Regions from separate parts of the Kitasatospora sp. NPDC002551 genome, predicted to be linked through region 2. Evidence: predicted binding sites of a transcription regulator. Region 2 holds the regulator's gene; each other region holds the start of a gene.
What was found. The regulator HrcA, encoded in region 2, represses chaperone genes, less so after heat shock. The targets are predictions, from matches to a motif close to TTNGCACTCNGNNNNNCNGAGTGCNAA.

Region 1 (9,973 bases), on a different contig from region 2:
TGCCGGTGATCAGCGGCATCGGGGTCATGATCTCGCGGACCTGCCGGGTGCGGTCCGTCTCGAAGGCCATGTCGCGGTTGGTGACGATGCCGAGCAGCTTGCCGCTCCCGTCGGCGATCGGCACACCGGAGATCCGGAACTTGGCACAGAGCGCGTCGGCCTCGGCGAGCGTGGTGTCCGGGCCGACCGTGATCGGGTCGGTGACCATGCCGGACTCGGAGCGCTTCACCAGGTCGACCTGGTTGGCCTGGTCCTCGACCGAGAGGTTGCGGTGCAGGACGCCGACGCCGCCCTGGCGGGCCATCGCGATCGCCATCCGCGACTCGGTGACCTTGTCCATCGCCGCGGAGAGCAGCGGGATGTTGACGCGCACGTTGCGGGAGACCCGCGAGGAGGTGTCGACCTCGTTCGGCAGCACCTCGGACGCCCCCGGCAGCAGCAGGACGTCGTCGTACGTGAGTCCGAGCATCGCGAACTTCTCGGGTACGCCTGCGGCGTTGTAAGACATTTCGGGGGTACCTTCCGTGGCCGGCTCGATCAGCTCGCGCCCTGAGGGTGGGGGCGCTGTCATCAGCTCACTCGCTCGGACCGCCGAAAGCCCGGTGGCCACTGGAGGATCCTCCAGGGGAACCCCGCGCGCACCGTCGAAACTTTGGCGACCCGCCCAGGCGCCGATACCCCATGGTACTGGCACCGCGAATGCGCTCTCGTGTGCCCTTGACAACAAAGACCGGCCATGGGCCATTCCGGCCGGCCGGAAGGCCCGCGAACCCCGGCGAACGAACCCCGACGAACTAGGACGACTCCTCGGCGAGCGCCCGTAGCCGGCTCAGCGCACGGTGCTGGGCGACCCGGACGGCCCCCGGCGACATCCCGAGCACCTCACCGGTCTCCTCCGCCGAGAGCCCGGCGGCCACCCGCAGCAGCACCAGCTCGCGCTGGCGGGCCGGCAGGTTGGAGAGCAGCTCCTTCGCCCAGGCCGCGTCGCTGCTGAGCAGCGCCCGCTCCTCCGGGCCGAGCGCGTCGTCCGGCACCTCCGGCAGGTCGTCCTGCGGGATCACCGTCGAGCCGGGCCCGCGCATCGCGGCCCGCTGCAGATCGGCGATCTTGTGCGCGGCGATCCCGTAGACGAAGGCCTCGAAGGGGCGCCCCTGGTCCCGGTAGCGGGGCAGCGCGCAGAGCACCGCGACGCAGACCTCCTGGGCGATGTCGTCCACGTGGTGCCGGGCGCCGCCGGGCAGCCGGACCAGCCGGCCGCGGCAGTAGCGCAGCGCCAGCGGATGGACGTGGGCGAGCAGCGCGTCGATCGCCGGGCCCTCGCCGCGGACGGCGGCCGCGACCAGTTCGGCGAGCGCGCCGGGCCCGTCGGCCGGTTCCGCGTACGCCGGGCCGGACCCGGGCGCGGAGGGCTCGGCCTCCACCGGGTCCGCCTCGCCGGGAGCCCCGGTCACGTCGTCACGCATCGGTCCATGGTGCCTGGTCGCGCGGGAAAACGCGGCACCGCGTCCGGAGTTGTGCACCGGAACGTTATGCGGTGCCGCACCGGTCCGCACCACCGGCCCCTCCTGCACCGTCCCGCCTCCCGCCCCACCGCCCCGGGTGGTCCCGTCCGCGGCGCCGTCCGCCGAGTCTCCTGCGGCTGCGTGGTTCGCCGCAGTTCCTGTCCGCTGGTCCCCGAGGTGCTCCACTCCTCCATGGTGCAACCTCGGGACCGTAACGTCACACGCCCCCGCGCGGGCAATCGCGCGGAGCGTGCCGGAACCGGCGGTGCCGGCGGCGGTCAGCGGACCAGGCCCCAGCGGAAGCCCAGCGCCACCGCGTGCGCGCGGTCCGAGGCGCCGAGCTTCTTGAACAGCCGTCGGGCGTGGGTCTTGACGGTGTCCTCGGAGAGGAACAGCTCGCGGCCGATCTCGGCGTTGCTGCGGCCGTGGCTCATGCCTTCGAGCACCTGGATCTCACGCGCCGTCAACGTCGGCGCGGCGCCCATGTCGGGGCTGCGCAGCCGGCGGGGGGCGAGCCGCCAGGTCGGGTCGGCGAGCGCCTGGGTGACGGTGGCCCGCAGTTCGGCGCGCGAGGCGTCCTTGTGCAGGTACCCGCGGGCCCCCGCGGCGACCGCGAGGGCGACGCCGTCGAGATCCTCGGCGACGGTGAGCATGATGATCCGGGCGCCCGGGTCGGCGGACAGCAGCCGCCGGACCGTCTCCACCCCGCCGAGGCCGGGCATCCGGACGTCCATCAGGACGAGATCGGAGCGGTCGGCCACCCAGCGGCGGAGGACCTCCTCCCCGTTCGTCGCGGTGGTGACCCGATCGACACCGGGTACGGTCGCGACCGCGCGGCGAAGCGCCTCGCGGGCGAGCGGGGAATCGTCGCAAACGAGAACGGAAGTCATGACCGTCGTCCTCCGCAGCTGATCCGCGTCACGTTGAGCCTCCTGGCTGGTACGAACCTCTCCGACACGGCCGATCGGCGACAGACTCCGTGCTGATCGCCTGAGATTCCCCGCGATCGTTCCCGACGTCCGGCGTCCGCTAACCGCCTCCGCACATCCAACGACCGTCACTCGAATGAGTTACGGCCTTCGGGGCCATCTCCACCACTGTACGTGGCCGACCCGTTACCGATCAGCCGCATCGCGGTGCACACGCCGCACTTTTGCGCAGCTCGCGCGCGGTCGGCGTACAACCCGCACACCCACGGGGGCCCGCGCGCGCCCGTCGGCCACCCGATTGCCCCATCCGCGCCCGGCGCCCGCCTGCCCAACCACCATGCGCACTATGCCCGTTTTTAGAGCTTTTGTATGGTCATTGACTGTTGTGCCACTCTGTGGGTGACTTGTCCATGGAGTTGCCGTAAGTCATATTTCCAGGTGTCCACACCGCGCCGGACGCCCCGCCGTGCCGCCGCCGACGCACCCCGCCGGCGACCGGCCCCGCGGTCGACGACCTCTGAAGGGAATGAGCCATGGCAGATTTCTCCCGACTCCCCGGCCCCAACGCGGACCTCTGGGACTGGCAGCTCTCCGCGGCCTGCCGCGGCGTGGACAGCTCGCTCTTCTTCCACCCCGAGGGCGAGCGCGGCGCGGCCCGCAGCTCGCGCGAGGCGAGTGCCAAGGAGGTCTGCATGCGCTGCCCGGTGCGCACCGAGTGCGCCGCGCACGCGCTGGCGGTCCGCGAGCCGTACGGCGTCTGGGGAGGCCTGACCGAGGACGAGCGCGAGGAGATGATGGGCCGTTCGCGCAACCGCCTGGTGGAGGTGCCGCTCGCCGCGCCGGGCGCGGTCCAGCAGTAGGCCACCGGTTCCGCCTCGCCGGGAAGAAACGTTTCTTCTCGGGGTGCGGCGCACCCGGCTGCCCCGGTCCCGCCGCTCCGGCGGGTCAGTGCCCGGCCGCCGCCCCCGCCAGCCGCTCCAGCATCAGCGCCACCGCCGGCACCTCGGCGAGGTCCGGCAGGGTCAGCGCGACCACCTGCCGCACCGCCGGCGCTCCCGAGGCGGCGTGCACCGCCACCGGCGCCACCCCGTCGGGGCGCACCGACTCCAGCGCCAGCCCCGGCAGCACCGCCACGCCGAGCCCGGCGGCCACCAGTCCGACCACCGCCGGGTAGTCGTCGGTCGCGAAGTCGATCCGCGGCTCGAAGCCGGCGCCCGCGCACAGCTCCACCAGGTGGCCCCGGCACTGCGGGCAGCCGGCGATCCACTGCTCCCCCGCCAGCTCGCCCAGCTCCACCGGCCCGCCGCGCCCGGCCAGCCGGTGCCCGGCGGGCAGCAGTCCGACCAGCGGGTCGTCCAGCAGCGGGGTGACCACCAGGTCGGACCAGTCGGCCCCCGCGCTCAACTGCTGGGCCTCCAGATTGGCCTCCGCGCGCGCCTCCCGGGGCGTGCCGTGCGCGGGCGCGGGCGCCGGCGCGAGGGTGGAACCGGGGGCCTGCGGATAGCGGAAGGCGAGCGCGACCTCGCACTCGCCGCCGCGCAGCATCGCCAGCGACTCCGGCGGCTCCGCCTCGACCAGCGACACGCGCACGCCCGGATGGCTGTCCCGCAGCCGGGCGACGGCCGGCGGCACCAGGGTCGAGCTGGCGGTCGGGAAGGACACCAGCCGCACCCGCCCGGCCCGCAGTCCGGCGATCGCCGCGACCTCCTCCTCGGCGGCGGAGAGCCCGGCGAGGATCCCGGTGGCATGCTTGAGCAGCACCCGCCCGGCCTCGCTCAGCTGCATCCCGCGGCCCGAACGGACCACCAGCGGGGTGTCCACGGACTTCTCCAGGGCCTTCATCTGCTGACTGATGGCGGGCTGGGTACAGCCCAGCTCGCGGGCGGCGGCGGAGAAGGAGCCGGTGCGGGCGACGGCACGCAGGACGCGCAGATGGCGGGCCTCGATCATGCCCCCAAGATATAAGGGATTCTTTGCATTACGCAAAATTCAACTGATAGTTGAAGGCTGGAACGGCCCGGAACGGCCGCAGGCCCGGCCCGCCACCCCTCGCGGGGTGCGGACCGGGCCTGCGGTCGGTGACTGCGCGCGGTGGCCGCGCTCAGCGGTTGTGGCCTCAGTGCGAGTGGCCGTGACCGCCGTGCGAGTGGCCGTGACCGTTGTCGGCCTCCTCCTCCTTCTTCTCCACCACGAGGGTCTCGGTGGTGAGCAGCAGGGAGGCGATCGAGGCGGCGTTCTCCAGGGCGGAGCGGGTGACCTTGACCGGGTCGATGACACCGGCCTTGACCAGGTCGCCGTACTCGCCGGTGGCGGCGTTGTAGCCCTGGCCCTGCTCCAGCTCGGAGACCTTGGAGGTGATGACGTAGCCCTCCAGGCCGGCGTTCTGGGCGATCCAGCGCAGCGGCTCGTGCAGCGCCTTGCGGACGACCGCGACACCGGTGGCCTCGTCGCCGGACAGGCCCAGGCCGTCGTTCAGCACCTTGGCGGCGTGGACCAGGGAGGCGCCGCCGCCGGCGACGATGCCCTCCTCGACCGCGGCGCGGGTCGCCGAGATGGCGTCCTCCAGGCGGTGCTTGCGCTCCTTGAGCTCCACCTCGGTGGCGGCACCGACGCGGATCACGCAGACGCCACCGGCCAGCTTGGCCAGGCGCTCCTGCAGCTTCTCGCGGTCCCAGTCCGAGTCGGTGTTGGCGATCTCGCCCTTGATCTGGGCGACGCGGCCGGCCACGGCCTCGGACTCGCCGGCACCGTCGACGACGATCGTGTCGTCCTTGGTGACGGTCACGCGGCGGGCCGAGCCCAGCACGTCCAGACCGGCCTGGTCGAGCTTGAGGCCGACCTCCTCGGAGATCACGGTGCCGCCGGTCAGGACGGCCAGGTCACCGAGGATCGCCTTGCGGCGGTCGCCGAAGCCCGGGGCCTTGACGGCCACCGCGTTGAAGGTGCCGCGGATCTTGTTCACCACGAGGGTGGACAGCGCCTCGCCGTCGACGTCCTCGGCGATGATCAGCAGCGGGCGGGAGGTGCCGCCCTGCAGGATCTTCTCCAGCAGCGGCAGGAGCTCCTGGATGGAGGAGATCTTGCCCTGGTTGATCAGGATGTACGGGTCCTCCAGGACCGCCTCCTGCCGCTCCGCGTCGGTGACGAAGTACGGCGACAGGTAGCCCTTGTCGAACTGCATGCCCTCGGTGAAGTCCAGCTCCACGCCGAAGGTGTTCGACTCCTCGACGGTGATGACACCGTCCTTGCCGACCTTGTCGATCGCCTCGGCGATCAGCTCGCCGACCTGGGCGTCCTGGGCGGACAGGGTGGCGACGGCGGCGACGTCGTCCTTGCCCTCGATCTCACGGGCGACCGACAGCAGGTGCTCGGAGACGGCGGCGACGGCCTTGTCGATGCCCTTCTTCAGGGCGGCCGGGCCGGCGCCGGCGGCGACGTTGCGCAGACCCTCGTTGACCAGGGCCTGGGCCAGCACGGTGGCGGTGGTGGTGCCGTCGCCCGCGACGTCGTTGGTCTTGGTGGCGACCTCCTTGACGAGCTGCGCGCCAAGGTTCTCGTACGGGTCGTCGAGCTCGACCTCACGGGCGATGGTGACGCCGTCGTTGGTGATGGTCGGGGCGCCGAACTTCTTGTCGATGACGACGTTGCGGCCCTTGGGGCCGATGGTCACCTTGACGGTGTCGGCCAGCTTGTTGACACCGCGCTCCAGCGAGCGGCGGGCGTCCTCGTCGAACTGCAGGATCTTCGCCATGTTCCCTATTCCCTCGGGGGTGCGGCCGTCGCGGCGGCCGCTCGACTACGTGAACCAACGACCACGCCCCGGTCCCCGGTCACTAGGGACGCGGATCCGGGGCGTGGCGGGACGCCTTACTTCTCGATGATGGCGAGAACGTCGCGGGCGGAGAGCACCAGGTACTCCTCGCCCTGGTACTTCACCTCGGTGCCGCCGTACTTCGAGTACAGGACGATGTCACCCACGGCGACGTCGAGCGGCAGACGCTGGCCGTCCTCGAAGCGGCCCGGGCCGACGGCCAGGACGACGCCCTCCTGGGGCTTCTCCTTGGCGGTGTCCGGGATAACCAGGCCGGAGGCCGTGGTGGTCTCGGCGTCGAGCGGCTGGACCACGATGCGGTCCTCGAGCGGCTTGATGGCAACCTTGCTGCTGGTGGTCACGTCCGAGCTCCCCTTCGGAGATTACGGGGTTTTCTAACGGGTAGGGGCGAACTCGCGCGTCTGCCGTCGCGGGGGTCAGACACGCACTGTCGCGTTAGCACTCCCCCGGTGGGGAGTGCTAGTGATGACCATAGGCCGCGGTTAGCACTCAGTCAACCAGAGTGCCAACGCCACGCGGGTCGGCCCGGGTCGCCGGCCCCTTGGGAGGGATGAGTCGCCGTACTCATGTGCGAGGGCGGCTCCGGATCGCACACTCGGGCCATGGCCGAGACCACCGCGCACACCCGCCCCCTGCTCCACCGCGACCTGCTGGTCGCCCTCGTCACCCTCCCGCTGGTCGGCGGCGTCACCGCCCTGATCGGCGTCTGCGTCCTGGCCGTCCTGATGGGGCTGGCCATGAGCGACGCCGGTGGGCCGGTCGCGCTGCTCCTCCCGGCGGGCGTCGTGCTCGCCCTCGCGCCGGCCGGCCTGGTCACCTGGCGAACCGCGCGAGCCGGCTGGCGGGTGGTCCCCGCCGCCGCGCTGCTCGCCCCGCTGACCGCGCCCTGGTGGCTGCAGCAGTTGCTCTGACCGTCCGGGCCGTCCGTGACCGGCGAGAATGGCCCCGTGGAGAACGACGACCTGCGGCCCCTGCTGACCGACCGGGGCCAGGCCCTGCTCGCCGAACTGCGCGACTTCGCGCCCGGGGAGGAGCTGGCGCTGGCCACCCGGCTGCGCAAGGAGCACCCCGCCGAGCTGGTGTCGGCCGCCTTCGGGCAGGCCCGGCTGCGGCAGCGGGCCCGGGCCAAGTTCGGCGCCGACGCCGACCTCATGTACTTCACGCCCAACGGCGTCGAGCAGTCCACCCGGCGCGAGGTCGCCGAGTGGCGGGCGCGGCGCTTCGCGGACCTCGGGGTGAAGCGGCTGGCCGACCTCTGCTGCGGGATCGGCGGCGACGTGCTGGCGCTGGCCCGGGCCGGTGTCGAGGTGCTCGCCGTCGACAAGGACCCGGCCGCCTGCGCCGCCACCGCCGCCAACGCGGCCGCCCTGGGCCTGGCCGACCGGGTCGAGGTGCGCTGCGCGGACGTCGCCGACGTCGACGTCACCGGCTTCGACGCGGTCTTCACCGACCCCGCCCGGCGCACCTCGCGCGGCCGGGTCTTCGACCCCGAGGCGTACGCGCCGCCGCTGTCCTGGGCGATCGAGGCCGGACGGCGCACCCCGGTCGGCGCGCTCAAGGTGGCCCCCGGCATCCCGCACGAGGCGGTGCCGGCCGACGCGGAGGCCGAGTGGGTCTCCGACCACGGCGACGTCAAGGAGGCGGTGCTCTGGTTCGGCACCCGGGCCGGGCACCCGCACCGCGCCACCCTGCTGCCGCAGCGGGCCAGCCTCACCGGCGGCGACCTGCCCGACCCGCCGGCCGGCCCGGTCGGCCGCTACCTCTACGAGCCGGACGGCGCGGTGATCCGCGCCCACCTGGTCGCCGAGGTGGCGCAGCGGGTGAACGGGCGGCTGATCGATCCGAAGATCGCCTACGTGACCTCGGACGAGTTGGTCGACACCCCGTACGCGCACGGCTTCGAGCTGACCGACGTCCTGCCGTTCCACATCAAGAGGCTCAAGGCGCTGCTGCGCGAGCGGGGCGTCGGCACCGTGGTGATCAAGAAGCGCGGGATGGCGATCACCCCGGAGGAGCTGCGCCGCCAGCTGAAGCCCAGCGGCCCGAACACCGTGACGGTGATCCTCAGCCGCACCGACCACGGCCCGCTGATGATGCTCGGCCGGCCGGTGACCGGCCCGGCCGCGGCCGTTCAGGCGGCCGGCGCCGCGATGTAGTCCTCCAGCCGGGCCACCGCGAAGCCCTGCTCCTGGATCCGGGCCAGCAGTTCCCCGAACATCTCCGTCATCGTCTCGCCCTTGAGGTCCTTGGGGCCCCGGAAGTGGGCGAGCACGATGTCCCCGGGGCGCAGCTTCTTGTCCGCCGCCTGGTACTGCATGTCGTGGATCTGCATCGACTCGCGCCACAGCACGATCGCCCGCGGCCCGCACTGCTGCACCGAGGAGTTCAGCGCCGGGGTGTGGGCGCCGTCGCCGTAGGGCGGGCGGAACAGCAGCGGCGGGGTGCCGTACTGCTGGGTGAGCGCGGCCTGGGCGTCGCAGACCTCGGACCGCTGCTTCTCCGGCGTCACCTTGCTCAGCTGGGCGTGGTCCGTGGTGTGGTTGTGGACGTGGTTGCCGAGCGCCTGGAGCCGCTTGAAGTAGCCGTAGTCGTCCTTGACGATGTCGCGGGTCAGGAACATCGAGACCGGCACCTTGAGGTCGGTCAGCATCTCGACGAACTTCGGGTCCTTCTCGGCGCCGTCGTCGATGGTGACGAAGACGACCTTGTCGGTGGTCTTCACCTCGCTGAACACCGGGACCGGGCCGGTCTTCTGGAGCTTCACCGGCTTGTCGGCGGGCGCCGGGGGCGCGGGCGGCAGCGGCGTGAGGTGCCACTTCGCCCAGGCGGCGGCGTCCCCCGCGGCCGGGGCGGGCGCCGCGCTCGGCGGCGGGGTGGCCGCGCCCTGCTGCGGCGCGGCGGACCCGGCGGGGGCGCTGCTCGGCGCCACCAGGGCGGCGGAGGCGGCGCCGCTGTCGCCGCCGCCCGCGCAGCCGGTGGCGGCGGCCAGCAGGACCGCCGCCCCCGCCGCGTACGCCGTCGTCCTGCTCCACCCGTGCCTGTTCACCGCGCCGTGCTCCCCGTTCCCGTTCAGCGATCTCGCTCGCTAGCACGGTAACGGTCGCACGTTCGGTTCCCGGTCGGGCGTGCGGACGGCCGGCCCGGGCTACTCCACGTGCTCGCTGGTGAACGACCAGCGGTGCACCGGACGGCCCAGCAGCCCGGCGGGCGGCTCGGCCACCGGGAGCGGCTCGCCGGACCACCAGGTGATCAGCAGCACACGCTCGCCGGGGGCGGCGAACAGCTCGGCGCGCAGCAGCCCCGCGCCGCCGCGCAGCGCGGGCAGCGCGGTCTCCCGCACCCAGGCGGAGAGCTCGGCGCCCCGCCCGTCGGCGGCCCGGGCCTCCCACATCGCGGCGGTGGTGCTCACTCCTGGCCGCCCAGCGCCTGGTAGGCCTGGCCGTGGAAGTCCTGGTGCGGCACGTGGACCTCGGTCACCGGCAGCGAGGAGTCCGCCGACAGGTCGAAGGAGGACGGCGCGCGGTCCCGCCGGACCATCTCGGCGCCGAGCGCGGCGACCATCGCGCCGTTGTCGGTGCACAGGCCCGGGCGGGGCACCCGCAGCCGGATGCCGGCCCGGTCGCAGCGCTGCTGGGCCATCTCGCGCAGCCGCGAGTTGGCCGCGACGCCGCCGCCGATCATCAGGTGGTCGACGCCGTTGTCCTTGCAGG
Region 2 (9,973 bases):
TCGGGAGGCCGGTACATGAGATTCCGGGCAAGCGAGCCGGATCTTTGTCCAGCCCTTTGCCGAACGTTCCGGGGGGCGCGGTTGTGCCGTGCACCGGTGGTTCGGGAGGGTGCCAGCTCGGCCCGCCCTCTTACGGAATGACCGGTTTCCCCCTAGGCTGCTGGCAGCCCTCGTTGTTACTCGCCGGTACCGGTCCGGTTGCCGTGGGGGCCGGCGGCCGCCCCCACGGACGCCACATCTTCCAGACGGCCACCCGCTCCCGGAGGTCCTCGTTGAGTTCCGCGCAGTCCCTGATCGACTCCGGCCGCACCGACATCGTGGCCGGTCGCCCGGCCTCCGTCGCCCACCTGTTCCAGGAGCGGGTCGCGCTGACCCCCGGTGGCGAGGCCTACCGCTATCCCGTCCCGGTGGACGAGCACGCGGCGGACAGCACCCCCGGCGCCGAGCAGTGGCGGTCGCTGACCTGGGCGCAGACCGCGGCCCGGGTGTACGCGGTGGCGGCCGGGCTGCTGTCGCTGGGCATCGAGGCCGAGGACCGGGTCGCGCTGGCCTCCTCCACCCGGCTGGAGTGGATCCTCGCCGACCTCGGCAACATGTGCGCCGGCGCGGCCACCACGGCCGTCTACCCGAGCACCAACGCCGACGAGACGGCCTTCATCCTCTCCGACTCCGGCTCCCGGGCCCTGTTCGCCGAGAACGCGGCCCAGCTGGACAAGGTGGCCGGCGAACTGGACCGGCTGCCCGGGCTGGAGACGGTGATCCTGTTCGACGCGCCGGACGGGCCGCCGCCGGCCGGCCGGCTGCGGGTGATCACCCTCGCCGAACTGGAGCGGCTCGGCGCCGAGCACCTGGCCGCGCACCCGGACGCCGTCGACAAGGCGGTCGCCGCCCTCGACAGGGAGCAGCTGGCGACCCTCATCTACACCTCCGGCACCACCGGCCGCCCCAAGGGCGTGCGCCTGGTGCACGACTGCTGGGCCTACGAGGGGCGGGCACAGGAGGCGAGCGGTCTGCTGGCCGCCGACGACGTGCAGTTCATGTGGCTGCCGCTGTCGCACGTGTTCGGCAAGACGCTGATCTCGGGGCAGATCGCGACCGGGCACGTGATGGCGCTGGACGGCCGGGTGGAGCGGATCATCCACAACCTGCCGGTGATCCGGCCGACCATCATGGCCTCGGCGCCGCGGATCTTCGAGAAGGTCTACAACGGCATCGCCGGAAAGGCCCGCGCGGAGGGCGGCGCCAAGTACAAGATCTTCCTGTGGGCGGCGCGCACCGCCCGCGACTACGCCCGCACCGTCCAGGAGACCCGGGTGGCGACCGGCGTGGGCAGCGCCCCGGCGGCGCTGCGGATGAAGCACGCCCTCGCCGACCGGCTGGTGTACGCGAAGATCCGGGCCGCCTTCGGCGGGCGGCTGCGCGGGGCGGTGTCCGGCAGTGCCGCGCTGGCCCCGGAGATCGGCTACTTCTTCGTCGGCGCCGGGGTGCCGATCCTGGAGGGCTACGGGCTGTCGGAGACCAGCGCCGGCTCCAGCGTCAACCGGGCCGAGGACATCCGGGTGGGCACGGTGGGCCGTCCGCTGCCGGGCACCGAGGTGCGGATCGCCGAGGACGGCGAGATCCTGCTGCGCGGCCCCGGCGTCATGCGCGGCTACCACAACCTGCCCCAGAAGACCGCCGAGGTGCTGGAGGCGGACGGCTGGTTCCACACCGAGGACATCGGCGAGCTGTCGCCGGACGGCTTCCTGCGGATCACCGACCGCAAGAAGGACCTGTTCAAGACCTCCGGCGGCAAGTACGTCGCGCCCAGCGAGGTGGAGGGCAAGTTCAAGGCGGTCTGCCCGTTCGTCAGCAACGTCCTGGTGATCGGCAACGGCCGCAACTACTGCACCGCGCTGATCGGCCTGGACGAGTCGGTGATCATGCCGTGGGCCGCCGAGCACGGCCTGGCCGGCCGCTCCTACGCCGAGGTGGTCGCCGACCCGCGGACCCACGAGCTGATCGACGGCTTCGTGCGGCGGCTCAACGGCCAGCTCCAGCGCTGGCAGACGATCAAGAAGTTCCACCTGCTGCCGCGCGACCTGGACGTCGAGCACGGCGAGCTCACCCCGAGCCTGAAGATCAAGCGCCCGGTGGTGGAGCGGACCTACGCGGAGGCGGTCACCGCGATGTACGCGGGCGCCAACGAGGCCTGATCCGGCCCGCCCGCCGCGCCCGGCCCCGCCTGTCCCGCACCGCCCGGAGGGCCGTACGGGACAGGCGGGGCCGGCTGTACGGGACAATGGGGTCATGCCCTCCGCACTTCCCGACGGCGAACCGGTGCCGTCCGACGGTTCCCTGCCCGCGCACGCCCTCGACGGGCTGGGCTCGCGGCCGTTCGGCTTCTACCTGCACGTGCCCTACTGCGCGAGCCGCTGCGGCTACTGCGACTTCAACACCTACACCGCCACCGAGCTGCGCTCCTCGGGCACCGTCGCCTCGCAGGAGACGTACGCGGACAACGTGGTGGCCGAGGTCCGGCTGGCCCGGCGGGTCCTCGGCGCGGACGCGCCGCCGGTGCGCACCGTCTTCCTGGGCGGCGGCACCCCGACCCTGCTGCCGGCCCGTGACCTGGTGCGGATGCTCGCCGCGATCCGCGAGGAGTTCGGGCTCGCCGAGGGTGCCGAGGTCACCACCGAGGCCAACCCGGAGTCGGTGGACCCGGCGTACCTGGCGGAGCTGCGCGAGGGCGGCTACAACCGGATCTCCTTCGGCATGCAGTCCGCCCGCCCGCACGTGCTGAAGCTGCTCGACCGCCACCACACCCCCGGGCGCCCCGAGGCCTGCGTCGCCGAGGCCCGCGCGGCCGGCTTCGAGCACGTCAACCTCGACCTCATCTACGGCACCCCCGGCGAGTCCGACGACGACTGGCGGGCCTCCCTGGACGCCGCGATCGGAGCCGGCCCCGACCACGTCTCCGCCTACTCGCTGATCGTCGAGGAGGGCACCCGGCTGGCCGCCCGGGTCGGGCGCGGCGAACTGCCGATGATCGACGACGACGTGCACGCCGACCGCTACCTGATCGCCGAGGAGGCGCTGGGCGCCGCCGGCTACTCCTGGTACGAGGTCTCCAACTGGTCCACCACCCCCGAGGGCCGCTGCCGCCACAACGAGCTGTACTGGACCGGCGGCGACTGGTGGGGCGCCGGCCCCGGCGCGCACAGCCACGTCGGCGGCGTCCGCTGGTGGAACGCCAAGCACCCCGCCGCCTACGCCCGGGCCCTCGCCGAGGGGCGCACCCCCGCCCAGGGCCGCGAGCGCCTCACCGCCGAGGACCGCCGCGTCGAGCGCGTCCTGCTGGAGCTGCGCCTGGCCGAGGGCATCCCGCTGGACCTGCTGACGGAGACCGGCCTGAAGGCCGCGCGGCAGCACCTGGCCGACGGCCTCCTCGCCCCGGAGCCCTGGTCCGGGGGCCGCGCCGCCCTCACCCTCCGGGGCCGCCTGCTGGCGGACGCGGTGGTGCGCGACCTGGTGGACTGAGTGTCGTTAACGTGGTGTCAGCCGTCGGAGGGAGCGCGCAGTGACCGCCATCGATGACCGGATGACGGGGATCTTCGAGAACCTGGAGGTCCCGGAAGGCTTCAAGGCCGAGCTCATCAGGGGGGAAACCGTGATGACGGCGGGGCCGGACATGGCCCACGACCTCATCGTCGAGTCGATCGTCGACCAGATCCCGCGCACGCGGTGGCACTGGCTCCAGACCCAGGACGTGGCGTTCCCCGCCGACGCGAGCGAGCCGCAGCCGGATCTGGTGGTGATCGAGCGAGGAACCGTCGAGGGGCCGGGGCGTCTGGTGCCCGCGCCGGCCGTGACGTTGGTCGTCGAAGTCGTGTCGAAGACCAGTGTGCTGCGCGACTACCGCACCAAGCGGGAGCTCTACGCGGAGGGTGCTGTCCCCCTCTACCTGATCGTCGATCCGATCAAGGGCCTCTGTGTGCTGCTGGCCGAGCCGACCGAGGCGAGTGCCTCGGGGCTGCCGGACTACGTGGCCGAGCGGACCACCAAGTTCGGCGAGCCGGTGCCGCTGGACCTGTTGGGCGTCGTTCTCGACACCTCGGAGTTCCGGACCTACTCCTGAGGCGGCAGGGTCACGAAGTCGATCAGCTCCTCGACCTTGCCCAGCAGCTCGGGCTCCAGGTCCCGGTAGGAGTCCACCCTCGACAGGATCCGCTTCCACGCCGCCGGGGCGTCCTCGGGCCAGCCCAGGCGGCGGCAGGTGCCGGTCTTCCAGTCCTCGCCCCTGGGGACGGCGGGCCACGCGGGGATGCCGACGGAGGAGGGCTTCACGGCCTGCCAGACGTCGATGTAGGGGTGGCCGACGACCAGCACGTGCGGGCCGGTGACCCGGGCGGCGATGCGGTGCTCCTTGGTGCCCGGGAGCAGGTGGTCGACCAGGACGCCGAGGCGGCGGCCCGGGCCGGGGGCGAAGTCGGCGACGATCGCGGGCAGGTCGTCGACGCCCTCCAGGTACTCGACGACCACGCCCTCGATCCGCAGGTCGTCGCCCCAGACCCGCTCCACCAGCTCGGCGTCGTGCCGGCCCTCGACGTAGATCCGCGACTCGCGGGCCACCCGGGCCCGGGCACCGGGGACGGCGACCGAGCCGGAGGCGGTCCGGCCCGGGGCGCGTGCGGGGGCCGGGCCCGGGGGCCGGACCAGGGTGACCGTCCGGCCCTCCAGCAGGAAGCCGCGCGGGACCATCGGGAAGACCCGGTGCTTGCCGAAACGGTCCTCCAGGGTGACGGTGAAGCCCTCGGCGGTCTTCTCGCAGCGCACCACCGCCCCGCAGAAGCCGCTCGCCGCCTCCTCGACCACCAGGTCCCGCTCGGCGGGCACCTCGGGGGCGGGGGTCTGTTTCTTCCACGGCGGGGTCAGGTCGGGTCCGTACTGGCGGCTGCGCATTCCACGGAGTCTACGAGGCGTCAGCCGGTGAACGGCGAGTTCACCACCAGGATCCCGGCGATCCGTTCGCGCAGCGCGGCCGAGTGCGGCAGCGGCACCGGGTCGCCGCCGCGCTCCATCCGCACGCCCCGGTCGGCGAGCACGTACAGCATCCGCAGCGTGCGCAGGGTGTTGGAGACGACGGCGGGCACGGCGCCGGTGGTCGCCGAGGGGCGGCGCGGCGGCTGGGCGGCGATCACGTCGAGCCAGCCCAGTGCCTGCCGCTCGGTCAGCTCGGGGCGGGTGAGGATCTGCGCGAGGGCGCGGCCGAGCCGGTCGTCCTCCAGGGCGTCCAGGACGTGGTCGGTGGGGGCGAGCAGCCGGGCGGCGACCAGCTCCAGCAGCGGCGTCGGGTCGGCGAGCAGCGGGCCGCGCCCGAGGGCGGCCAGGTAGTCGGCGCCGTGCGCGAGGGCGTGCAGCCAGCCGAGTTCGGCGTCGAAGCCGCGCAGGTCGGTCTCGGCGAGGTACCAGCGGGCGAAGGCGTCCAGCCAGGCGCTCCGGTGCGCACCGAGGTCGGCGAGGTCGGCGAGGACCAGCGGGGCGAAGGTGCGGGCCTGGATCTCGGGGTCGGACAGCCGCTCGGCCATCTCGTCGCCGAGGGCCAGGCGCTGCTCCGGGGTGAGCAGGGGCACCCAGCGGCACAGCTGCTCGTAGGCGCGGCTGTCGCGGGTCTCGGGGTCGGGCGAGCGCAGGGCGGCGCTCACCGCGGCGAGCAGGTCGGGGGTGGGTTCGGCGGTCTCGATACCGGTCCAGTCGATCATGGTCGGACCCTAGGGGCGCCGGACCGCCGCGGCCACCGGTTTTCACAGCCCCGGCGCGCCCCAGACCGGGAACCAGCGGGTGAGGTCCTTCTCCAGCCGCAGGTCGTTGCCGAGCATCGCGTTGACCTCCAGCTCCAGCGGGCTGTCGCGCTTCTCCCCGCCGCCCGGCAGCGGCGCGAAGGGGTAGAAGGTGCCGCGCTTGTACAGGTAGACCAGGGCCAGCGGCCGGCGCCCGTCGGCGTCGCGGAAGCCGACCAGCGAGCAGAGCAGCTGCGGCCCGAAGCCGTGCGCCTCCAGCTCGCTGTTGACCGCGTGCAGGTCGTTGACCAGCTCCGGCAGCTCCTCGGGGGTGTGCCGGGCCAGCAGCCAGGAGTAGCCGTACGCGTCCCTGGACGCCTCGACGGGGACGCCGCCGCGCTCGGTGTCGGCGTCCAGCAGGGCCCGGACCTGGCGTTCGACCTCGTCGAAGGCCCCGCCCTCGACCGAGGCGAAGCAGACCGAGCCGAGTCCGGTGGGCCGCAGTCCCGCTCCCGCCTCCAGGGTCAGCGCGGCGGAGGGAACCCCGAACAACTGGTCGAGGTCCGGCTTGACGGGCTTGGTGCGGCCGAACAGCGCGTCCAGGATTCCCACGGCGGTCCTTCCGGGTCGGGGCCGGCGGCTGAGCCGGTCGGCGGGTCAGCGGCCGAGCCGCGCGGAGATCTTCGCCAGCTGGGCCAGCCGCTGCTCCAGCGAAGGGTGGGTGGAGAACAGCTGGGTGGCGGCCTCGCGGGCGCTCAGCGCGGGGGCGAAGTAGAAGGCGTTGTAGGCCTGCGCCTGGCGCAGGTCCTTGGTCGGGATGGCGGCGATCTGGCCGGTCACCTTGGTGAGCGCCGAGGCCAGCGCGCTGGGCCTGCCGGTGAGCTGGGCGGCGGCCCGGTCGGCGGCCAGCTCCCGGTAGCGGGACAGCAGCCGGGTCAGCAGGAAGCTGATCGCGTAGACCGCGATCGACACCAGCGGAATGACCAGCGCGGCGATCGCCGCGTTGGAGTCGTTGCTGTTGCGCCCGCCGCCCATGAAGCCGCCGTACATGGCGATCCTGGTCATCGCGCCGGCCAGCACGCCGAGGAAGCCGGCCACCGTCATGACGGCGACGTCCCGGTGGGCGACGTGCGACAGCTCGTGCGCGAGCACGCCTTCCAGTTCCTCCGGCTCCAGCCGGCGCAGCAGGCCGGTGGTGACGCAGACCACCGCGTTCTGCGGGTTGCGGCCGGTGGCGAAGGCGTTCGGCATGTCGTTGTCGGCGACGGCGACCCGGGGCTTGGGCATGTCGGCGAGCGCGCAGAGCCGGTCGACGGCGCCGTGCAGCTGCGGGTACTGCTCGGGGGAGACCCGGTGGGCGCCCATCGCCCGCTCGGTGATCTTGTCGCTGAACCAGAACTGGGCGACGAACAGGCCGCCGGAGATCAGGACGATGATCGGCCAGGCGCCGCGCAGCAGTGCGATCAGCAGCCCGGTGAATCCGACGTACAGCAGTCCGATCAGGAACATCGTCCCCACCATCCGGCCGGTCAGGCCGCGGTCGGGGGCGAAACGGGTGTGCTGGCCCGGGGTCGACATCGCTGTTCCTCCGTTCGCCGTCCGCTTCCGATGCTGCCACCCGGACGGGCCCGCGGCATCATCCGCGCGCCGCGAACTGCGGGCAGGATCACCCCGGCCGGGCCGTTCCTGCCGTCGGACCCGGGCCTTACACTGGCAGGTACGGTTCTGGCACTCGGATGGTCGGAGTGCCAAGGCCGGGCCCTGCGGGGCCGGCCCGAAGCTCGGAACACGGACACGTGCCACAACGGCGTGTCACAACGGACAACGCGTGAAGACGGAGGTGCGTGCCCCATGGCCGGTGAGGTCCGCCAGCTCGACGACCGCAAGCTCGCGGTGCTTCGCGCGATCGTCCAGGACTACGTGGGGACGGAGGAGCCGGTCGGCTCCAAGGCCCTGGTGGACCGCCACAACCTCGGGGTCTCCCCGGCCACCGTCCGCAACGACATGGCCGCGCTGGAGGAGGAGGGCTACATCCACCAGCCGCACACCAGCGCCGGGCGCATCCCCACCGACAAGGGCTACCGGCTGTTCGTCGACAAGCTGGCCGAGGTCAAGCCGATGAGCGCGCCCGAGCGGCGGGCGATCCGGCACTTCCTGGACGGCGCGGTGGACCTCGACGACGTGGTCGCCCGCACGGTGCGGCTGCTGGCCCAGCTGACCCGCCAGGTCGCGGTGGTGCAGTACCCCTCGCTGAGCCGCTCCACGGTCCGGCACATCGAGCTGGTCGCGCTGGCCCCGGCGAAGGTGATGCTGGTGCTGATCACCAACACCGGCCGGGTCGAGCAGCGGCTGGTGGACTGCCCGGGCACGGTCGGCGAGACGCTGCTGGCGGATCTGCGGGCCCGGGTCAACGCGCGGGCCGCCGGCCAGCGGCTCCCGGACGTCCCCGGGCTGCTCGACGACCTGCCCGCGCTGTTCGAGGCGGCCGACCGGCCGACCGTCACGGTGGTGCTGGCGACGCTCTTCGAGACGCTCGCCGAGCAGAGCGAGGAACGGATCATGCTGGCCGGCACGGCCAACCTGACCCGTTTCGGCCACGACTTCCCCCTCACCATCCAGCCGGTGCTGGAGGCGCTGGAGGAGCAGGTCGTCCTGCTCCGCCTCCTGGGTGAGACCGCGGACGCCGGGATGACGGTGCGGATCGGCCGGGAGAACGCCTACGAGGGGCTGAATTCCACGTCGGTCGTCTCGGTCGGCTACGGTTCGGGCGACGAGAGCGTGGCCAAACTGGGTGTGATCGGTCCGACCCGGATGGACTATCCGGGCACAATGGGGGCGGTGCGAGCGGTGGCACGGTACGTGGGCCAGATCCTGGCCGAGTCGTAGGAACGGCGCCGTCAAAAATTTGACGGCGCCCAAGTCGCAAGCACTCTTACAGGCGGAACAAGCGGAGCATTTGGTGGCCACGGACTACTACGCGGTACTCGGCGTCCGACGGGATGCGGGGCAGGACGAGATCAAGAAGGCGTTCCGGCGCCTGGCGCGCGAACTGCACCCGGACGTCAACCCGGACCCGAAGACGCAGGAGCGGTTCAAGGAGATCAACGCCGCCTACGAGGTGCTCTCCGACCCGCAGAAGCGCCAGGTCTACGACCTCGGCGGCGACCCGCTCTCGCCGAACGGCGGCGGCGGGGCGGGCGGCTTCGGCGCGGGCGCGGCCGGCTTCGGCTTCTCCGACATCATGGACGCCTTCTTCGGCGCCGCCTCCGGCCAGCGCGGCCCGCGCTCGCGCACCCGGCGCGGCCAGGACGCGATGATCCGCCTGGAGATCACCCTGGAGGAGGCCGCGTTCGGCACCACCAAGGAACTCCAGGTGGACACCGCCGTCACCTGTACCACCTGCAGCGGCGAGGGTGCCGCGCCCGGCACCTCCGCGCAGACGTGTGACATGTGCCGCGGCAAGGGCGAGGTCTCCCAGGTCACCCGGTCCTTCCTGGGCCAGGTCATGACCTCCCGCCCCTGCCCGCAGTGCCAGGGCTTCGGCACCGTCGTGCCGACCCCGTGCCCGGAGTGCGCCGGTGACGGACGGGTCCGCGCCCGCCGCACCCTGACCGTCAAGATCCCCGCCGGTGTCGACAACGGCACCCGGATCCAGCTGGCCGGCGAGGGCGAGGTCGGCCCCGGCGGCGGCCCGGCCGGCGACCTGTACGTCGAGATCGCCGAGACCACCCACAGCGTGTTCCAGCGGCGCGGCGACGACCTGCACTGCACCGTCACCATCCCGATGACGGCGGCCTCGCTCGGCACCCAGGTGCCGCTGCAGACCCTGGACGGGGTGGAGGAGGTCGACATCCGGCCCGGCACCCAGTCCGGCCAGTCCATCCCGCTGCACGGCCGGGGCATCACCCACCTGCGCGGCGGCGGCCGGGGCGACCTGATAGTGCATGTCGAGGTGCAGACGCCCACCAAGCTCGACGCCGAGCAGGAGGAGCTGCTGCGCCGCCTGGCGGTGCTGCGCGGCGAGGAACGGCCGTCCGGCCAGTTCGCGCCCGGGCAGCAGGGGCTGTTCTCCCGGCTGAAGGACGCCTTCAACGGCCGGTAGCCGTCCCGCGCGGGGGTGCCGAGGCTTTCTCGGCACCCCTTTCGCGTCCCCGTTCCCCTTCCCACCCCGGAGGTTCCCCGCATGACCGCGCCCGTGTTCGTCGTCGAGACCG
Region 3 (9,973 bases), on a different contig from region 2:
TCGGCCGGGTCCAGGACGGCCTCGGCGGCTCCGTCCCGGTGATCGCCGCCCAGGACCTCACGGTGGCCGGCTTCCCCGGCGTCACCGGCACCGTGGTGCTGGACCCGCTGAAGCTCGGCCACCGGGTGGCGGCCGGCACCAAGGTCGGCGTGCTGCGCACCGGGGAGGGCGACAACCGGGTGGAGGTGCCGGTCGTGCTCCAGTCCGACCTCGCCCCGCCGTCCGTCCTCTCCCGGCTGACCCGCGCCCTGTGAGGCGCGCCGGCTGAACCGCTCCGGGCGGCCCGCGGTCAGAACCGCGGGCCGCCCCACTGTCCCGGCGCGGTGCGCGAGCCCAGCAGCCGGGCCATCGCCTCCTCCTCGGCCACCACCCGGCCCAGCGCGATCGCCAGGGTGAGCGCGGTGAACACCACGATCAGCCAGGAGAGCGCGGTGAACACCACGCCGAACGGGCCGAACTGGCCGATGCTGCGGGTCATCGCGCCCGGCAGGTAGACCCGCGAGGCCACCCCGATCCCCACCACCGCCACGCCGCTGAGCAGCGCGCCCGGCAGCAGCGGCAGCCAGCGGATCCGGGCGCCCAGCAGCAGGTGCTGGGTCCACCACCACATCGCCGTCGCGAGCAGGAAGGTCAGTGGCAGGCCCAGCCAGGCGCCCAGGCCGAAGCCGTCCTTGACCGGGGTCTGGAACACCAGGCAGACCAGCCAGACCAGCAGCCAGACCAGCCAGCGCCAGGCCGCCACCCTGGTCCCCGCCTTGGGCAGTTCCCAGCAGCGCTCGCAGACCCGTTGCATCGCCCGGCTCAGCGCCGTCGCCGACAGCAGGGTCACCAGCGCGCCGACCACCCCGATGCCGGTCTCCTGCCCGTGTCCGGTCCCCAGCATCTGCTGCACGGACTGCGCCGCCTGGCCCTGCAGGCCCAGCTCCTTGCGGAGCGAGTGCACCACGCCGTCGCGGACCGCCGCGGGGGTGAAGACCGCCACCACGAACAGCGCGGGCAGCGCGCTCAGGAAGGCCTGCGCGGCCAGCCGGGTCGCGCAGTCCAGCAGGTTGACCCGGAGCAGCTGGTGCAGCGCCCGGCCCACCAGCGGGACCTGTTCGGGCAGCCCGCGGGCGGACCCGGCCAGGGCCGCCGACCGGTGCCGCCACCGGGTGGTCCGCCGGCCCTCCCGGTCGCCCCGATCACCGCGGTCGCCCTGGTCGTCCCGGTCGTCGGGGCCGCCCCGGCCGGCCGGCTGCCCGCTCGGCTGCTCGCTCACCCGCCGTCCTCCCGGACCATGGTCGTCGTGCTCCATGGTCACCCGGCTCCGGACCCGGCGCACCCGGGCCGCTCGCCCGGCGAGGGGCCTCAGCGCCCGGGGCGGGTCCCGTCCAGCAGCGAGAGCGTCATCCCGCCCAGCGGCGTCACCTGCTGCGGCGTCCCGAACCGGGCCCGCAGCGCGTCCGCCTGGTCGGCGGGCAGCGCGGCCAGCGGGTCGGAGGTGTTGCCCAGCACGACCAGCCAGGCGCGGCTGCCCGGGCCGGTGCACTCGGCGGGGTGCGCGCACGGCACCGGGAAGAGGTCCTCGGCCTGGACCGCTCCGGTCGCCTCGAACAGCGGGTACGGCCGCACGCCGGCCGGCAGGTAGTAGGAGACACCCGGGCCGATCATCGACCAGGCCTGGTCGCCGAGCGGCACCGCCAGCCCGTCCCCCGGCCGGTAACCGGCCGCGATCAGCCGGGCCACCTCCCGGTACGGCTCCTTCGACTGCGCGTGCGAGCCGGCGTAGCGCACCAGGGACTGCTTCGGCAGGGCCGTCACCCCGGCCACCGCCACCACGCCGACCGCCAGCAGCAGGCCGGCCGCCCGCACTTCCGGCGGGGTCCGGCCGGGCCGGGCCGCCGCGGTCACCGCCGCGTAGCCCGCGCCGATCCCGCAGCCGCCCAGCGCCGCCCAGGCGGGCACCGTGAACAGCAGGTACCGGTCGAGGAAGTAGGAGGTCGGGCCGAACGAGAACGCCCAGACCGCCAGCACCGGCAGCACCGCGAGCAGCAGCAGCCGCAGCGCCGGGCCGCGCCGCCCGGGCAGCACCAGGGCCAGCAGCCCCAGCACCAGGAAGACGTGGAACACCCGGGCCGAGCCGAACAGCGGCTCGCCGAAGTGCCACAGCTGGTCCAGGGTCGGCTTGCCGAGCCAGCCCAGCTGCCGCTCGGACTGCCGCCGGCCCAGCAGCGCCACCGGCAGCACCGCCGCGACCAGGGCGGCGAGCACCAGGGCGAGGCCGCCGAGCAGCCGGCGGCGCTCCCGGCCGCCGGTCCGCCACAGGTACGGCGCGACCAGCGCCGCCTGGCCGGCCAGGGCGCTCAGCGAGACCAGGTGGGCCGCGCCCGCCACCGCCATCGCCAGACCGTACGGCGCCCACCGGAGCAGCGTCGGCCGTTCCAGCGCGCGCAGCAGGAACCAGGTCGCCGCCGCGACGGCGCAGGTCACCAGCGCGTAGGAGCGGGCCTCCTGGGCGTAGCGGGAGATCAGCGGCACCATCGCGAACAGCAGGCCGGCGCAGACGCCCGCGACCCGCCCGCCGAACAGCCGCTCGGCGGTCAGCGCGGTGAACGCGGCCGCTCCGGCCATCGCCAGGACGGAGGGCAGCCGCAGCGCGATCTCCGAGTCGCCGAACAGCGCCGTCCAGACGTGCAGCAGGACGTAGTAGGCGCCGTTGCTGGCGTCGACGTGCTGCAGCATCCGCAGCAGGTCGCCGAGCGGCCGGGTGGCCGAGGCCCAGCTCGCCACCTCGTCCCGCCACAGCGCGGGCGTCCCCAGCCGGTACGCGCCGACCGCCAGCATGACCAGCGCCGGCGCGAGCCACACCACCGGCCCGGCCGCCATCCGCGCGAGGCGGACGGGGCCCCGGTCCCACCGGTCACCCGACGCCATCTGCCGCCCCCGTTCTCTTCCCCCTGCCGGAGGGGTCCGGGCCCGTCGCTCCGGGAGTCCGTCCTCCCAGGCTATCCGCGCCGCCTCCGGCCGCGCGGGTCGCCCCCGTCCCACCTGACCCCCCGTCGGGCGGCCCGCCCGCGCAGCCCGCCCCGCCCACCGCCGCGCCCCGATCCGCTAGGCTGTCTGCGGTCGTCCCCGCCTCAGTAGCTCAGGGGATAGAGCACGGCTCTCCTAAAGCCGGTGTCGCAGGTTCGAATCCTGCCTGGGGCACAGCGCCGGTCACGGCGGATGACGTGAGTGCGGGCCCCCTCGGTTGCGATCGAGGGGGCCCGCGGTCCTTTCCCCCGGGCGACCGGGGTGAGGGGGAGTCAGCGCAGCAGGCCGTCGGGGTGGTCGGCGGCGGGGCCCGGGGTGGGGCCGGCGGTGTCCCGGGGCGGGTGGGCCGACACCAGGACGCGTTGGACCCGGGGGCGGGTGCGCCAGTTCACCCGGCGGAAGTCGCGGGCGAGCGCGCCGGGCCGGGCGAGTTCGACGAGCACGGTGACGCTGCCGAGGACGATGCCGGCGGCGAGCCAGCCGGCCACCACGTCGCTGGGCCAGTGGACGCCCAGGAAGACCCGGGAGGCGCCGATCCCCAGGACGGTCAGCGCGGCGATCGAACAGGCGGTGATCCGGCCCGCCCGGCCGACCCGGGGCCAGATCAGGCCGACCAGGACGGCACAGGTGATCGCGGAGGCCATCGCGTGGCCGGAGGGGAAGGCCGGGCCCCCGGCGTGCGAGACGGGGTCGGAGAAGGTGGGGCGCTGGCGGCCGACGGAGAGCTTCAGCACCCACTGGCCGCCCCAGCCGATCAGGGCCTGGGCCGCGACCCAGCCGCCGAGCGTCCGGGCGCCGATCAGCCAGAGCCAGAGGGCGGCCGCGCCGAGCACGGAGCGCATGGTGACCGTTCCGCCGATGTCGGAGAACAACTGCACCGAGGCGGTCCACACGGTGTGACCGGCCGCGAAGTCGTGCAGATCGTCGATCAGCCTGTGGTCGATCCGGGAGAGCGGCCTCCAGCCGGTCTGCACCATGGCTGCCAGGACGGCGAACAGCACGGCGCAGCAGACCGCGAGTGCCGCGTGCCGGAGCAGGTGGCGGTCACGCGGGGTGATGGAGGGCGAGCTGTTGGTCAGGTGCATGGCTGACACCTTCCCAGCCGCCCCCGCCGATCGTGCGCCGCGGCGATAGCGATTTGGCATCTTTTGTGCGGAGGACCTGCGTGCGCCGGGGTGTGGGCGCGCCCTGCGCGGGAACGCGCCCGGGTCCCGCGGGGTTGAGCCGATGAGGGATGCGCGCGGGGGTGCGCCCGGTGGCCCGGAAGGACACGTCGGGTGTCGCTCGGGTCACCCTGCGTCCGGATCGGGGGCGGGATCGGGCAGGATACTGCATCGCCCGAAGAATCTGAGCGACTTGGGAATGTTGTCCGGATTCTGTTCGTTGGATCGTTACGTGTGAGCCCCGGAGGGCCCGCACTTCTTGCCCGTTGCGGGCAGGCAGCCAGACCGCGGCAACACCAGCAAAGGGAGCAAGCATGGCCACCCGTGCCGTCGTTCGCGACAGGGCCGACCGGACTCGCGCGGCCCGCCCGACCAACCTCGAGGCCGACCGTGACCTGGTCGGCATGTACCTCGACGAGATCGCCAGGACGCCCCTGCTCGATGCCGCCGAGGAGGTCGAGCTCTCGCTGCGGATCGAGGCCGGTGTCTACGCCCAGCACCTGCTGGACGAGGACGGGCTTCCCGAGGGCGTGCGGCGCGAGGAGCTGGAGGCGATAGCCGAGGACGCCGAACGCGCCAAGGACGTCTTCATCCGCTCGAACCTCCGCCTCGTGGTCGCCGTCGCCCGGCGCTACCCGCGCAGCGGCCTGCCGCTGCTCGACCTGATCCAGGAGGGCAACGCGGGCCTGGTCCGGGCGGTGGAGAAGTTCGACTACGCCAAGGGTTTCAAGTTCTCCACCTACGCCACCTGGTGGATCCGCCAGGCGATCACCCGGTCGATCGCCGACCAGTCCCGCACCATCCGGCTGCCCGTCCACCTGGTCGAGGAGCTCGGCCGGATCCGCCGGGTGCAGCGGGAGAAGTCCAAGGAGCTGGGCCGGGAGGCCGAGCCCGCCGAGATCGCGGCCGAGCTGGACACCACCGAGGCCCGGATCAAGGACGTGCTGGACTGGGCACGCGACCCGGTCAGCCTGAACATGTCGGTCGACGACGAGGGCGAGACCCAGTTCGGCGACCTGGTCGAGGACACCGGGGCGACCTCCCCGGAGGACGCCGTGATGGTGATGCTCCGCCGGGAGGAGCTGGACGGCCTGATCGGGCGGCTGGACGACCGGACGGCCTCGATCATCCGGTCGCGGTACGGCATGGAGGACGGCCGCGAGCGCACCCTGACCGAGGTGGGCAAGCAGCACGGGCTGACCCGCGAGCGGATCCGCCAGATCGAGAAGCACGCGCTGGCCGAGCTGAAGAAGATCGCCGACCACGCGGGCTTCGAGGCCGCGTGACGCGGGCCTGCGGGACGACGGCAGGGGTGACGGCGGTGGACGGGCCCGGCGCGGAGCACTCCGCACCGGGCCCGCCGTCGTGCCGGGCGGCCTTCTAGGCTGGTGGGAGCGGGCGGGAACGGCGGCGGGGGCGAGAACGGTGGAGGCGAAGGTGTCGGAAGAGAAGTCGGGCGAGGAGAGGCCGGACCGGCCGGAGGCGGCCGGGGAGACGGCGGTGGACGGAGCGGGGAAGGCGGCGAAGGCCCGGCTGGTCTTCGGGGACCCGCTGGAGCGGCAGTCCAGCGACGACACCGACGCGGGCTGGGGCGACCGCCCCGGCGCGGGGGAGTCCGGTGGGCGGGGGCTGGACTGGTACCTGAGCCAGCGCCCGCCGCACCACGGGGACTGACCGGCGGCCCCGGCCGGGCCTCAGCCGGCCCGGGTGACCAGGGCGTCGCGGATCTCGGCGAGCAGCAGCACCTCCTTGGCCTCGGCCTCCGCCTGGACCTCGGCCAGCGTCTTGCGCCGGGCGGTGAACTTGTTCATCGGCAGGATCAGGCAGAAGTAGACGACGGCCGCGGTGATCAGGAACTGGAGGACGGCGCTCAGCACGCTGCCCCAGAGGATGGGGATGCCGGACGCGACCTCGCCGGTGGGCGTCACCTCGCAGGGCCCCTTGAGGCAGGAGCGGTAGGACGCCAGGTCCTTGGCTCCGAACGCGCCGACGACCGGGTTGATCACGCCCTTGACGAAGGCGTTGACGATGTTGGTGAAGGCCGCGCCGATGACCACGGCGACGGCGAGTTCGACCACGTTTCCGCGCAGCAGGAATTCCTTGAAGCCTTTCATGCCGCGTGAACGACGAAGTCGCCCCCCGGTCACGGGTGATTTTCTCCCCCCTCCGACGGACAACCCGTTCGGCCCACCGCGGGCGGTGCGGCCCCGGTCGCGGGCGGGCCCGCCCAGGCCGGTCCGAGGGTGAGCGCGGCCGCCGCGAACAGCAGCACGGCCGGAACCGGCGCGCGGTAGCGCAGCACCTGCCGGAGCCGGCAGCGCGGGCCCGCCCGGCCGCCGATCGGCGCGAACGGCGGCACCGGCTGCCGGGGCGGGACGCTCGGCGCGGGCAGCGGCGGGATCGGCAGCGGACGGGGGGACAGGGCGGGCGAACCGGTGCGCACGGGCACCTCCAGGATCGGCTTCGGGGTTCCGGTGACCGCCACTCTGGGCCGCCCGCGCCCTGGCCGGAAGCCGCTTTCCCCCGCCTGTGGAAAACCCGGGGCTGTGGAAAAACCGCCTCACCCGGACGAGTGAGGCGAACACCCCCGGAAACGGCGAAAGGCCCGTCGCGCCCGCAGGGAAGCGGGAGCGACGGGCCGTCCGGAAAACCGGTGCCGGTGTGCCCGGCCGGGGATCAGCCGGCCGCCGGAGCGGGGCTCGCGGCGGGGGCCGGCGTGCTCGACGAGGACGAGGACGAGGAAGCCGACGTCGACGAGGAGGAGGACGAGGACGAACCCCCGCCCACCGAGCTGCTGGAGGAGGATCGGCTGTCGGTCCGGTAGAAACCGGAGCCCTTGAAGACGACGCCCACCGCGGAGAAGATCTTGCGGAGCCGTCCCTGGCAGTCGGGGCACGTGGTCAGCGGCTCGTCGGTGAACTTCTGCACCGCCTCCAGGCCGTTGCCGCACTCGGTGCACTGGTACTGGTACGTGGGCACTTGTCTTCCTCCTGGCACTCTCGCCTGATGAGTGCTAACGATGGTCAATGATGCGGCATTCCGGTGGATCAGTCCAGCGACTCGAATGTGAGATGAGTCCGGTGCCGTGCCCGGTCCCGGTCCGATCCGGCCACCGCGCTCAGCCCTCGGCCGCGCCCACCAGCCGGGCCGGCACGCCGCGCTCCGCGGGGGCCGCGGCCACCGTGCCTCGGGCGCCGCGCGGGACCAGCAGCCCGCGCAGCGTCACCAGCGCGATCAGGCCCAGCCCGGCCCCGGCCACCGGCACCAGGAACCCGACCGAGGGCCCGTGCGCGTCGATCAGCCGCCCGGCCGCCGTCGCGCCGGTCGCCAGGCCCAGGCCGATCGCGCCGGTCAGCCAGGTGAAGGCCTCGGTCTTGGCGCCGTCCTCGACCAGCGTCTCCACCAGGGTGTAGCCGCTGATCAGGGTGGGGGCGATGGCCAGGCCGCAGACCAGCCCGGCGGCCGAGAGCGAGACCAGGTCGGGCATCGCCCACAGGGTCGAGCAGCCCAGCACCAGCAGGCCGTAGCTCATGATCATCCGCTGCTGGACGGACCGCCGCCAGGCGATCACGCCGTACAGCACACCGGCCACCATCGAGCCGCCGGCGAAGATGCCGTAGACGGTGCCGGCCGCGCCGTGCTGCCCGACCGAGTCGGCGAAGGCGTTCACCGAGACCTGCATGCCGCCGAAGACGGCGCCCACGCCGAGGAAGGCGCCGGCCAGCAGCCGGACGCCGGGCGAGGCGAGCGCGGAGGCCTGCCGGGTGCCCGGCTCGCGCACCACCCGGGCGGGCGCGGTGCGCCGCTGGGCGGCGAAGGCCAGACCGCCGGCCAGGGTCAGCGCGGCCTCGGCGACCAGCCCGGCCGAGGGGCTGACCGAGGTGGCGACGGCGGCGGCCAGGATCGGGCCGATCACGAAGGTGAACTCGTCCGTCACGGACTCGAAGGCGAAGGCGGTGCTCACCTTGGCGGCGGAGCCGGCGGAGGCGCCCTCGGCGGAGAAGGTGGCGATCCAGCGGGCTCGGACCATGGCGCCGATCTGCGGCACGCTCGCCCCGGCGGGCGCGGCGGCCAGGAACAGGCTCCAGGCGGGCGCGTGCCCGAGCGCGAGCGCGATCAGCGCGCCGACCGAGAGCGCGTGCACCACGACGGTCGGGACGAGCACCGGGGCCTGGCCGTACCGGTCGGCGAGCCGACCGGTCTGCGGGCCGACCAGCGCCTGGGCGACGGCGGCCACCGCCGCGACGGTGCTGGCGGTGCCGTACGAGCCGTGGGTGTCCTTGACGAGCAGCAGGATGCCCATGCTGAGCATCGCGTAGGGCAGTCGCGCGACGAACGCGGGAGCCAGGAACGTCCAGGCGCCGGGTGTGCGCAGCAGCGTCCCGTAGCCGACGCGGGCGGGCGCGGCGGCGGGCGCGGCGTCCTGGGCGGGTGCGGTGGTGCTGGTGTTCCGGGCGTCCTCGACGCTCTCGTCCGTTCGGCGGGCCGTCACGGACGGTCCTTCCTGCTGCCTGGTAGCGCGGCAGGGCAGGGGAGGGCCCCGACGGCGCCGAGAGTCGTCCTCTCGCGCGTCGACCGGGGTAGATACCGGGCCGGTCCGGCGGTGGGCCGGGGCCGGGCCGCGGCCGCCGGGCGGTCGCGCCAACTCTGCATCAGGCAGATGCTCGGGTTGGTGTATCGGTCATCACGTGATTTACGCGCGTAGAAGGCGCGCCTTACCGAGACTACAGGAGCGGTCCCGGCTTGTCCCGTGACGTCCTGGTGAACGCCCGGTGAGACCTCGGGCCGCCGCGCCCCCCGGCCCCTTCAACCCCGCGCCCGTTCAGTCCCGCGCCCCTTCAGTCCCCGCGCCCGTTCAGCCAGTCGGCCAGCTTGCCGCCCTTGTCGACGGCCCGCAGCCGCCGCTCGGCGGCCTCGCCGACCTCGTCCGTGGTCACCACCAGCAGCTCGTCCCCGCCGCGCAGCACCGTGGCCCTGTCCGGCACGAAGCTGCTCCCCTCGCGCACCACCAGGGTCACCGCCGCGCCGGCCGGCAGCCGCAGCTCGCCGATCTCCACGCCGGACATCTTCGAGCCCGGCGCCAGCGCGACCGACAGCAGGTGCCCGTGCAGCTTCTCCAGCGGCGCGGACTCGATGTCGAGGTCCTGGCCCATCGAGCCCTCGCCGATCCGCAGGGCCTTGGCGACCCAGGGCAGGGTCGGCCCCTGGAGCAGGGTGAAGACCACGACCAGGATGAAGACGATGTTGAAGACGTCCTGGGCCAGCGGCGCGCCGGAGACCAGCGGGATGGTGGCCAGCACGATGGGCACCGCGCCGCGCAGTCCGGCCCAGCTGAGCAGGGCCTGCTCGCGGGCCGGCAGCCGGAACGGGGTGAGCGTCAGCACCACCGAGAGCGGCCTGGCGAGGAAGACCAGCACCGCGCCGATCACCAGCGCGGGCACCACGGCCGAGCCCATCGACTCGGGCGTGCAGAGCAGGCCGAGCAGCACGAACATGCCGATCTGGCCGATCCAGGCCAGGCCGTCGGCGAAGCCGCGCACGGCGGGCCCGTGCGGCAGCTTGGCGTTGCCGAGGACCACCGCGCTGACGTAGACGGCGAGGAAGCCGGACCCGTGCAGCAGCGCGCCGCCGGCGTACGCGAGCACGGTGAGCGCCATGACGGCGATCGGGTAGAGGCCGGAGGACGGCAGCGCGACGCGCTTGACGCCGAACGCGCCCAGCTTGCCGACCAGCAGTCCGATGGCCAGGCCGACCGCCAGTTCGGCGGCGATCGTGGCGAGCAGGACGTACCAGGAGTC

Region 1: a site for HrcA is predicted at 6,746-6,772, ahead of groES (co-chaperone GroES). Genes of this name have one in related genera too.
Region 3: a site for HrcA is predicted at 7,166-7,192, ahead of ABT093_RS00305 (FmdB family zinc ribbon protein). Genes of this name have one in related genera too.

What each region holds. Positions count from the first base shown of each region.
Region 1 covers NZ_JBEOWI010000090.1:4,150-14,122, reverse strand. The annotation lists gene guaB (IMP dehydrogenase) at 1-508, opposite strand, end outside; gene shbA (RNA polymerase sigma factor ShbA) at 795-1,463, opposite strand; gene ABT093_RS38395 (response regulator transcription factor) at 1,781-2,392, opposite strand; gene ABT093_RS38390 (WhiB family transcriptional regulator) at 2,965-3,291, shown strand; gene ABT093_RS38385 (LysR family transcriptional regulator) at 3,377-4,381, opposite strand; gene groL (chaperonin GroEL) at 4,548-6,182, opposite strand; gene groES (co-chaperone GroES) at 6,299-6,604, opposite strand; gene ABT093_RS38370 (hypothetical protein) at 6,866-7,174, shown strand; gene ABT093_RS38365 (class I SAM-dependent methyltransferase) at 7,190-8,419, shown strand; gene ABT093_RS38360 (polysaccharide deacetylase family protein) at 8,395-9,309, opposite strand; gene ABT093_RS38355 (hypothetical protein) at 9,409-9,672, opposite strand; gene tsaD (tRNA (adenosine(37)-N6)-threonylcarbamoyltransferase complex transferase subunit TsaD) at 9,669-9,973, opposite strand, start outside.
Region 2 covers NZ_JBEOWI010000024.1:25,275-35,247, forward strand. The annotation lists gene ABT093_RS20910 (AMP-dependent synthetase/ligase) at 273-2,195, shown strand; gene hemW (radical SAM family heme chaperone HemW) at 2,290-3,519, shown strand; gene ABT093_RS20920 (Uma2 family endonuclease) at 3,560-4,117, shown strand; gene ABT093_RS20925 (DUF3097 domain-containing protein) at 4,108-4,941, opposite strand; gene ABT093_RS20930 (DUF2785 domain-containing protein) at 4,962-5,741, opposite strand; gene pspAB (PspA-associated protein PspAB) at 5,784-6,371, opposite strand; gene htpX (zinc metalloprotease HtpX) at 6,417-7,337, opposite strand; gene hrcA (heat-inducible transcriptional repressor HrcA) at 7,611-8,645, shown strand; gene dnaJ (molecular chaperone DnaJ) at 8,719-9,861, shown strand; gene ABT093_RS20955 (16S rRNA (uracil(1498)-N(3))-methyltransferase) at 9,943-9,973, shown strand, end outside.
Region 3 covers NZ_JBEOWI010000001.1:68,524-78,496, reverse strand. The annotation lists gene ABT093_RS00350 (hypothetical protein) at 1-254, shown strand, start outside; gene ABT093_RS00345 (YhjD/YihY/BrkB family envelope integrity protein) at 290-1,258, opposite strand; gene ABT093_RS00340 (glycosyltransferase family 39 protein) at 1,348-2,913, opposite strand; tRNA gene ABT093_RS00335 (tRNA-Arg) at 3,114-3,186, shown strand; gene ABT093_RS00330 (phosphatase PAP2 family protein) at 3,285-4,097, opposite strand; gene ABT093_RS00325 (sigma-70 family RNA polymerase sigma factor) at 4,490-5,461, shown strand; gene ABT093_RS00320 (hypothetical protein) at 5,613-5,849, shown strand; gene mscL (large conductance mechanosensitive channel protein MscL) at 5,870-6,289, opposite strand; gene ABT093_RS00310 (hypothetical protein) at 6,319-6,660, opposite strand; gene ABT093_RS00305 (FmdB family zinc ribbon protein) at 6,852-7,154, opposite strand; gene ABT093_RS00300 (MFS transporter) at 7,294-8,553, opposite strand; gene ABT093_RS00295 (potassium/proton antiporter) at 9,014-9,973, opposite strand, start outside.